Regions from separate parts of the Streptococcus oralis genome, predicted to be linked through region 1. Evidence: predicted binding sites of a transcription regulator. Region 1 holds the regulator's gene; the other holds the start of a gene.
The links. Region 1 encodes CtsR, which represses protease genes until heat stress. Its sites were predicted from a motif close to TTGGTCAAAAAAGGTCAAANA; they were not measured.

Region 1 (4,758 bases):
TTTTTCCATATTTTCCTGGTCAAAACGAATGTCCTTGGCCCCAAAACCGACAGTCTTGTCATCACGAAGGGCTGTCGCACCAAGGTTTGACGTCATGATAATGATGGTATTTGAAAAATCAACCTTGCGACCCTTGCTATCTGTTAGAACTCCATCGTCCAAGACTTGCAAGAGGACATTAAAGATGTCTGGGTGGGCTTTTTCAACCTCATCAAAGAGAAGCACTGAGTAAGGTTTATTGCGGACCTTCTCTGTCAATTCCCCCCCTTCTTCGTAGCCCACATAGCCCGGAGGAGCTCCATTGAGACGGCTAGCTGCAAATTTCTCCATATACTCACTCATATCAAAGCGGATAAGGGCTGATTCGTCATCAAAGAGAACTTCTGCCAGAGCCTTGGCCAATTCGGTCTTCCCGACACCCGTCGGTCCTAAGAACATAAAGGAACCAATTGGACGTTTGTGACTGCGAATACCTGACTGATTGCGGCGAATGGCTCGGCTAATACTTGAAACAGCTTGATCTTGACCGATGACACGTTTGTGTAGTTCAGCTTCCAAGTTCAGGTATTTCTTAGCATCTGTTTGCGTCAGTTTTTGGACTGGAATCCCTGACAAGCGACTCAAGGTCGTCAAAATTTCAGATTCTGTCACCAAGTCTTTATAGACAGGGACTTCTTGTTCTTTTGCGATTAACTGGGCTGCCTGTTTCCACTTGCCATCCATCAATGCCTTGTCAGCTGGACTCAAGTCGGATTCGTCTGCTTTCACATGTTTGGATTTGTTTTGCACCGTTGCTGCCGCTTCGTCCAAAAGATCAATGGCAGAGTCTGGCAAGTGACGACTGGTCAAGTAACGATGTGCCATCTTGACAGCTGTTTCAACAGCTTCATCTGTGATTTGCACACGGTGGTGTTTCTCATAAGTCGCCTTCAAACCTTGCAAAATAGTCATACTGTCAGCTAAACTTGGCTCTTCAATCGTCACTTTGGCAAACCGACGAGAAAGGGCAGCATCTTTTTCGATGTGTTTTTGGTATTCTTCCTGAGTGGTTGCACCAACCGTTCTCAAAGTTCCACGAGCCAAGGCTGGTTTCAAGATATTAGCCGCATCCAGAGTCGAATCAATACCGCTACCAGAACCCATGATGGTGTGAAGTTCATCAATAAAGAGGATTACTTTGCCATCTTCCTCGATATCCTTGATGATATTGTTCATGCGCTCTTCAAAATCTCCACGGAAACGTGTCCCCGCAACAACATTCATCAAATCAAGCTCTAGAACACGCATCTTGGCCATTTCCGCAGGTACATCCCCACTAGCAATACGCTGAGCAAGTCCAAGTGCTAAAGCTGTTTTCCCGACACCAGCATCTCCAACCAAGACCGGATTGTTCTTGGTCTTCCGACTCAAAATCTGAATCATACGTGAGATTTCCTTGTCACGACCGATAACTGGCTCTAACTTGCCAGAACGCGCTTGCTCCGTCAGGTCATGCGTGTAGTCCTCTAAACCACCACTTTGAGCTTGAGGCATACCCATCATATTGGCCATGGAATTTTGCTTGTCAGTTACTGTGCGATGGCGTTGACGTAAAGCCTTGAGGTCTTCTCTTGTCCATCCTGCACGTTCCTCTAAATTGCGACGAAGAGCAGCAATTCTGACCTGATCTTTCTGGTCTTCATAAGAAAAGCCTGCTCTCTCCAAGATGCGAGTCGCCAAGGCATTGCCATCATGCAAGATTGCATATAATACATGCTCTGTCCCTAGCACCTTTGCATGGACCACTGAGGCCACATACTCTGCTTCTGCAAATAGGACCTCCAAACGATGAGAAAAAGGCAATTCCGTAAAGGTTTCGTCCTGGCTATAGTCCGTTTCAGTCAGTTCTAACGCAACCTCTTCTAAACGGTCCATCTCGTATGGATAATCGTTTAAAGTCGCACCTGCCACGCTGTAACTGTGATTGGACATGGCAATCAATAAATGCCAAGACTCTAGGTAACGAGCTCCAAAATGGCCAGCAACCATGTAGGCACTTTCGATACATTCATTCAATGCTTTTGAATAGTTCATCTTACTTCTCTTTTCTATCTACCTCTTGTAATAGCTGTCGGAGCATATTGGCACGGACAACTGAGGATTCTTCCCCTAGGACACGATCCGTTGCTACTGAAGTCAGCAAGGTCATCTCCTGCTTGGTCATCAAGTCCTGCTCCACCAAAAGCTGGAGAATGTCCTCATAGATCTCCTGACTAACTCGCTCACCAATCGAGTAAAGCAAATCGCGGAGCATCTCATGATGACTGGAAAACTCAATCCGGCCTATTCGAATGTAGCCTCCGCCACCACGCTTGCTCTCAACCAAGTAACCTCTACTTTCCGTAAAGCGTGTCTTGATTACATAGTTGATCTGACTTGGCACAACCTGAAAGGTATCTGCCAACTGGCTCCGCTGCAATTCCACGATACCAGACTGGTCTAATATCGCCTTGATATAGGCCTCGATATGATCTGATGTATTTTTAAATCTCATAGTAAATCAAACTCCTTCTTTGAACCTTGACTATCTTTGACTATACTATCATTTAACACTCTATAAGTCAAATTTTTAAGGCTCAACCATTGGAAATACTGACTTTTTTAAAAAACACTTTGGCATTAATTCGCCTTAGTTTTTCTTGAAAGTTCCTAAAAAAGTCCACAAAAAAGAGTCCTAAAAAGGGCGTAATATTGACGAGTTCAGCAGGCAAGGAACTATAATTCGTTAAGCTGTTCCTGTTTTAATTCTGCTATAGCGTCTTTTAGTTCTTTTTCCCAACTGCTACAAGTTGACTTACTGATACTTAGTTCTTTAGCTATATAGTCAAATGATTTCCCAGACGCTCTTAGTTTAATAAATTCTGTTTTAGTTTCTTGACTTTTCATTCGTCGCCTTTGTTTTTTTCGTTATACTTGCCTAACATTTCAAAACCTTTATCAAAAGCGAAAAAACCTAAACCTAAAGAAAACGGCGCTCCGACTATTTCTATAACTTTTGCCCACCTTGTCCCAAAATCTTCTGAAAAATAAGCAAGTGCCCCAACGGCTACAACTGCTAAAATTAAAAAATACGCTCCCAAATCTGCATTTTCTGTTACTTTGGCTTTTTCTGTTCTACTTTTTTTACTCATAATAATCGCCTTTCATTTTTAGCCTTTCTACTTCCGCTAGTACGGTCAAACGTGCTTTTTCTATATCTCCATTTCCCTAGTAAAGAAAACCTATTCCACCAACAATTCTAATTTTCTCTTAACTTTTAAAATTGTCTCCCAACTCATTCTGTTTTTCTTTTAGTATTTTCTGTTCCTATTTAATTTCTTTTCGATATTTATCTACAGATTTTTCAAAAATTAAATAACCTATAAATAATAATGTCGGAGTTAAAACTGTTCCCACTACGTTTTCAAATCTTTTTTCATCTAATCCTAATAACTTTGCAATATCAGGACTAAAGTAAATTATAAATCCTGATACTATAGCAATTGCAATAAATGCAAAGGAGACAACTGATGTCCCATTTTCTCTCCGTAATTTCTTCAGTCTGCTTAACATGTCGTACACTATTTCTATTGCTTTACAAAAAGGGCGCTGGTAAAGGATAATCTTCACCAACTCCCTATTTTTCTACTTATCTAATCCCAATTCTGCTAATATTTGTCGTTTGTAGGCAATCTTTTGGACTTCCTTGTCCTCACCTTCAGACCAATCTAGTTTAATTTCTGAGACAATCTGCCCAGGCCGATTTTTCAAGATATAGATGCGGTCGCTGAGATTGAGGGCCTCTTCGATACTATGCGTGATGATGAGGGTCGTCAGCTGTAGCTGTTTGTGAATCTCAAGGTACCAAGCGTGGAGTTCCATCTTTGTCATCTCGTCCAGGGCGCTAAAAGCCTCGTCAAGAAGAAAGAGCTTGTGGCCAAAAAGATGGGTCCGCAGCAAGGCCACACGCTGGCGCATCCCTCCGCTGAGTTCGTGAGGATACTTATCCCGTATAGAAGTCAGCTGGAAGGTTGCAAGGATTTCGTCTGCTCGGGCAATAGCCTCTGCTTTATCCACCTTTTGAATCAAGAGCGGCAAAATGATATTGCCAAGCACCGTCTTGTGTTCCAAGAGGAGATCCTTTTGTAACATATAACTCACGCGCCCCTTAGGATTTTCCTCGCCATCAAGGACAATTCGCCCAGACTGGACTTCTAAAATCCCAGCGATTAGGTTAAAGAGGGTGGTCTTTCCTACACCACTTGGACCTAGAATAGAAACCACTTCACCTGACGTCACCTGCAGGTTGATATCCTCTAAAATTTTTTCATCGCCATAGGCATAACTTACATGTTCGAGTCTAATTTCTGTCATTATTTTACAAATTCGTTAGTGAAGCCCTTGTCAGTCAAGTCTTCTTTGAGGATACCATGTTCTTTATCCCATTTGTAGAAGGCATTCCAGCGGTCAGCGTCAAATTGTCCCCATTTTTCCTTGTCGCTTGCATATTCTTTTGACAAGTATTTTTGAGATTCGATAACAAAGTCACGTTTTTCCTTGAGTTCAGGTGCATTCTTGATGAGGATATCTGCAGCTTCTTCTGGATGTTCCATGGCATATTGGTAGCCTTTTTTGATGGCTTGGATGACTTTGCGAGCTTCTTCTTTGTTGTCTTTGAGATAGTCGTTGTTTGCGATGATAACGGGTGAGTAGTAGTCAAACTCTTTTACATAGTCTTTC
Region 2 (4,758 bases), 710 kb from region 1:
AATTCCTTGGTCCGTTGTTCTTTTGTTTGATTGAAAATCTCCTCTGGCCTTCCATCTTCGACAACAACTCCATCCGCCATAAAGATAACACGGTCTGCTACCTCACGCGCAAAACCCATTTCATGAGTCACAATCACCATAGTCATCCCTGATTTAGCGAGGTCTTGCATAACAGCTAGAACTTCTCCAACCATCTCAGGGTCTAGGGCTGAAGTCGGCTCATCAAAGAGCAAAACATCTGGCTCCATAGCAAGTCCACGTGCAATGGCAATCCGTTGCTGCTGACCACCTGACAAACTCTGAGGATAGGCCTTTGCCTTATCTGGCAAGCCAACTTTTTCTAACAGTTCCTGTGCTCTTTTCTCCGCAACTTCCTTGCTTTCACCTTTGGTTTTAATTGGTGACAAAGTGATATTTTCCATCACTGTCATATTGGGAAAGAGGTTGAATTGTTGGAATACCATACCCATCTTTTCACGCATGGCAAAAAGGTCATTTTTCTTATCTGTGATATCGACTCCTTCAAAGATAACCTTACCTTTACTTGCTTCTTCAAGGAGATTCATCGAACGAAGGAGAGTTGATTTCCCGCTCCCTGACGGACCAATAATGACCACAACTTCTCCTCGTTTAATCTCAAGGTCAATCCCTTTCAAGACTTCATTCTTCCCAAAAGACTTATGCAAGCCTTCAATTTTTATCAAGGTTTCTGTCATTATTTTTTGTCTCCTTGTCCAATGTAATTTTCAAATGCCTTCAAAGCCACTGTCAAAACAGAAGTCATAATCAAGTAATAAAAGGCTGCAAATAAGAGAGGCGTTAGAGGTAGATAGGTCGTCGTTGCTACCGTTGTAGCTCCATTCCAAAGTTCCATGACTCCGATTGTTGACAAAAGCGAACTATCCTTGATAATGGTGATAAATTCATTTCCCAGAGCTGGAAGAATATTCTTGATAGCTTGTGGCAAAATGACATAACGCATGGCATTTTTCGGACGAATCCCAAGAGAGTATGCGGCCTCTAACTGACCTTTAGAAACCGCATTGATCCCCGCACGAACAGTTTCTGAAACGTAAGCTCCACTGTTCATCGAGATAATCAGAATACCAGGAATCAAACGAGAAAGATCAACTCCTAAAATTCCCACTTGAATAGTCGGAGCATTGATATGCATAAGAGCAAAGGCAATCATAATCTGAACCATCATCGGTGTTCCTCGGAAAATCCATACATAGATATTCGCAAACCAGACAAGAGGTTTAAAACGTGAGCGTTGAGCAAAGGCCAATAAGACACCTAGAATGGTACCGAAAAAGACTACCAGAATTGAAATCACTACAGTGATAAGAGCTCCGTAATTAAAATAAGGTAAATACTTTGGTAAAAAGGAAAAATTCATATAAACTCAGCTTTCTAAACATTAGTTTGTATGATTATAACATATCTTGAATTAAAATTCAATATTTTTTCACTGATTTTCACCAATAATTTTATGCAAAAGAGAAATAGCGAGAAATCTTAGTTTTTTCTAGTCAAGTCCCCGTGGTTTATGGTAAAATAGTAACGATAAGAAATGGAGGAGAATCATAATGGAATCACATTTGGTTAGAATCATCAACCGCCTAGAAGCTATGACAAAAGATGGCGGAAATCTAAAACGTAATTTTGAACGTGAAGGAGTTGTTGTTGCAGAAGTTGCATACAGCTATGACGAAGAAAACGGATCACTCTTCACCCTTCGCGATGTTGAAGCACGTGAAACTTATACCTTTGATAGCATTGATTTGATTGCAATGGAGATCTACGAACTCCTTTACTAGTATAAAAACAACGGGCAGTAAGGCCCGATGAATGAGAATCCTTTTTGTCACCACAAATGGGATTTTTTTTACCTTCAATGTCGCTGGATTCTCCATAAATCCTTCTTTTAAAAACGACCACTTCCCAATCTTTTTACTTGCTTTACACCTTAATCATGCTATAATGAGAGTATAAAACTTTGACTATTCTTGACCTTTTTCTTAGGCCAAGAATAAGAATGAAATGAGGTAGATGTATGCTCTGTCAAAACTGTAAAATAAACGACTCAACAATTCATCTGTATACCAATATCAATGGACAGCAAAAACAAATTGATCTCTGTCAAAATTGCTATAAAATTATCAAAACAGACCCAAACAATACCCTCTTTAAAGGAATGACTGACCTAAACAATCGTGACTTTGATCCTTTCGGAGACTTTTTCAATGATTTGAACAATTTCAGACCTTCTTCTAATAACATTCCTCCCACTCAATCAGGTGATGGTCACGGTGGAAATGGGGGTTATGGGCCTCAAAACCGCGGTCCACTTCAAACACCTCCTAGCCAAGAAAGAGGACTCCTAGAGGAATATGGTATCAACATTACTGAGATTGCTCGTAGAGGAGATATTGACCCTGTTATCGGTCGAGATGAGGAGATTATTCGCGTTATCGAAATCCTCAACCGTCGAACAAAAAACAATCCTGTCCTCATCGGAGAACCAGGTGTTGGTAAAACAGCCGTTGTGGAAGGTCTAGCTCAGAAGATTGTCGATGGCGATGTTCCCCATAAACTCCAAGGCAAGCAGGTCATCCGTCTGGATGTGGTCAGTCTAGTTCAAGGAACAGGGATTCGAGGCCAATTTGAAGAGCGTATGCAAAAGCTCATGGAAGAGATACGCAAACGTGAGGATATCATTCTCTTTATCGACGAAATCCATGAAATTGTCGGTGCGGGATCTGCTGGCGATGGCAATATGGATGCAGGAAATATCCTCAAACCTGCCCTTGCCCGTGGTGAATTGCAACTGGTCGGTGCTACTACTCTCAATGAATACCGCATCATTGAAAAAGATGCTGCTTTGGAGCGCCGTATGCAGCCTGTCAAGGTAGATGAACCAACTGTCGAAGAAACCATTACCATCCTCAAAGGGGTTCAAAAGAAATACGAAGACTACCATCACGTCAAGTATACCGATGCTGCTATCGAAGCAGCTGCTACTCTTTCCAATCGTTACATCCAAGATCGTTTCTTGCCTGACAAGGCTATTGACCTTTTAGACGAAGCCGGTTCAAAGATGAATTTGACGCTGAACTTTGTTGATCCTAAAGTGATTGATCAACGCTTGATTGAAGCTGAAAATCTCAAGGCACAAGCTACACGAGAGGAAGACTTTGAAAAAGCTGCCTACTTCCGTGATCAGATTGCCAAGTACAAGGAAATGCAAAAGAACAAGGTGACCGATCAGGATACTCCAATCATCAGCGAGAAAACGATTGAACATATCATCGAGCAGAAAACCAATATCCCTGTTGGGGAGCTAAAAGAAAAAGAACAGTCTCAATTGATCCATCTAGCAGAAGACCTCAAGGCCCATGTTATCGGACAAGACGAGGCTGTCGATAAGATTGCCAAAGCCATCCGTCGTAATCGTGTTGGACTTGGTACTCCCAACCGCCCAATCGGAAGTTTCCTCTTTGTCGGACCAACTGGTGTCGGTAAGACAGAACTTTCCAAACAACTAGCCATTGAGCTCTTTGGTTCTGCTAACAGCATGATTCGCTTTGATATGAGTGAATACATGGAAAAACACAGCGTGGCTAAGTTAGTCGGAGCCCCTCCAGGCTATGTCGGCTACGATGAAGCTGGTCAGTTAACGGAAAAAGTTCGTCGCAATCCTTACTCTCTCATCCTTCTCGATGAAGTTGAAAAAGCCCACCCAGATGTGATGCACATGTTCCTCCAAGTCTTGGACGATGGTCGTTTGACTGATGGGCAAGGACGAACAGTTAGCTTTAAGGATGCCATCATTATCATGACCTCAAATGCGGGTACTGGTAAGGCCGAAGCCAGCGTTGGTTTTGGAGCTGCTCGTGAAGGTCGAACCAACTCTGTTCTCGGTGAACTCGGCAACTTCTTTAGTCCTGAGTTTATGAACCGTTTTGACGGCATCATCGAATTTAAACCTCTCAGCAAGGACAACCTTCTCCAAATCGTCGAACTCATGCTAGCAGATGTCAACAAACGCCTCTCCAGCAACAATATCCACCTTGATGTGACAGACAAGGTCAAGGAAAAGTTGGTTGACTTGGGATATGATCCAAAAATGGGAGCACGGCCACTCCGCCGTACCATTCAAGACCATATCGAGGATGCTATCACAGACTACTACCTTGAAAACCCAAGTGAAAAAGACCTCAAGGCAATTATGACAAGCAATGGCAAGATTCAAATCAAATCTGCCAAGAAAAGTGAGAAAGCAGAAGAGAATGCTTCTGAAAAAGAAGAATAAAACGATCTAACAGGTGCAGGAAGTCTATCATTTTCTGCACCTTTTTTACTAAAATAACTGTTTATTCTTGACAGCTTGCCCCTCGTCCATTATGATAATAATAAAGATACTAGAGAATGAGGAAAATGCAATGGTAAACCCAACTTTTGGTGAAAAAAAAGAGAATGTGACCTACCAGCCCCGCTATGGTGTGTACGCAGTTATTCCGGATGCGGAAAAAAAACAAATCGTTCTAGTTCAAGCTCCCAATGGGGCTTGGTTCTTGCCAGGCGGAGAGATTGAAGCAGGCGAAGACCATCAAGAAGCACTGAAGAGAGAACTAATCGAAGAACTAGGCTTTACAGCTGAAATCGGAACCTATTATGGGCAAGCTGATGAGTATTTTTACTCTCGCCACCGTGATACCTACTACTACAATCCAGCTTATCTCTATGAAGCCACTT

Region 2: the regulator CtsR is predicted to act here: its motif matches at 1,997-2,017, upstream of I6G42_RS05215 (ATP-dependent Clp protease ATP-binding subunit).

What each region holds. Positions count from the first base shown of each region.
Region 1 covers NZ_CP065707.1:356,311-361,068, forward strand. Annotated here, with positions in the region: gene I6G42_RS01720 (ATP-dependent Clp protease ATP-binding subunit) at 1-2,073, opposite strand, end outside; gene I6G42_RS01725 (CtsR family transcriptional regulator) at 2,075-2,533, opposite strand; gene I6G42_RS01730 (helix-turn-helix domain-containing protein) at 2,755-2,925, opposite strand; gene I6G42_RS01735 (hypothetical protein) at 2,922-3,170, opposite strand; gene I6G42_RS01740 (hypothetical protein) at 3,346-3,648, opposite strand; gene I6G42_RS01745 (ABC transporter ATP-binding protein) at 3,664-4,392, opposite strand; gene I6G42_RS01750 (ABC transporter substrate-binding protein) at 4,392-4,758, opposite strand, start outside.
Region 2 covers NZ_CP065707.1:1,067,495-1,072,252, reverse strand. Annotated here, with positions in the region: gene I6G42_RS05230 (amino acid ABC transporter ATP-binding protein) at 1-716, opposite strand, end outside; gene I6G42_RS05225 (amino acid ABC transporter permease) at 716-1,399, opposite strand; gene I6G42_RS05220 (DUF1797 family protein) at 1,590-1,820, shown strand; gene I6G42_RS05215 (ATP-dependent Clp protease ATP-binding subunit) at 2,057-4,315, shown strand; gene I6G42_RS05210 (NUDIX hydrolase) at 4,446-4,758, shown strand, end outside.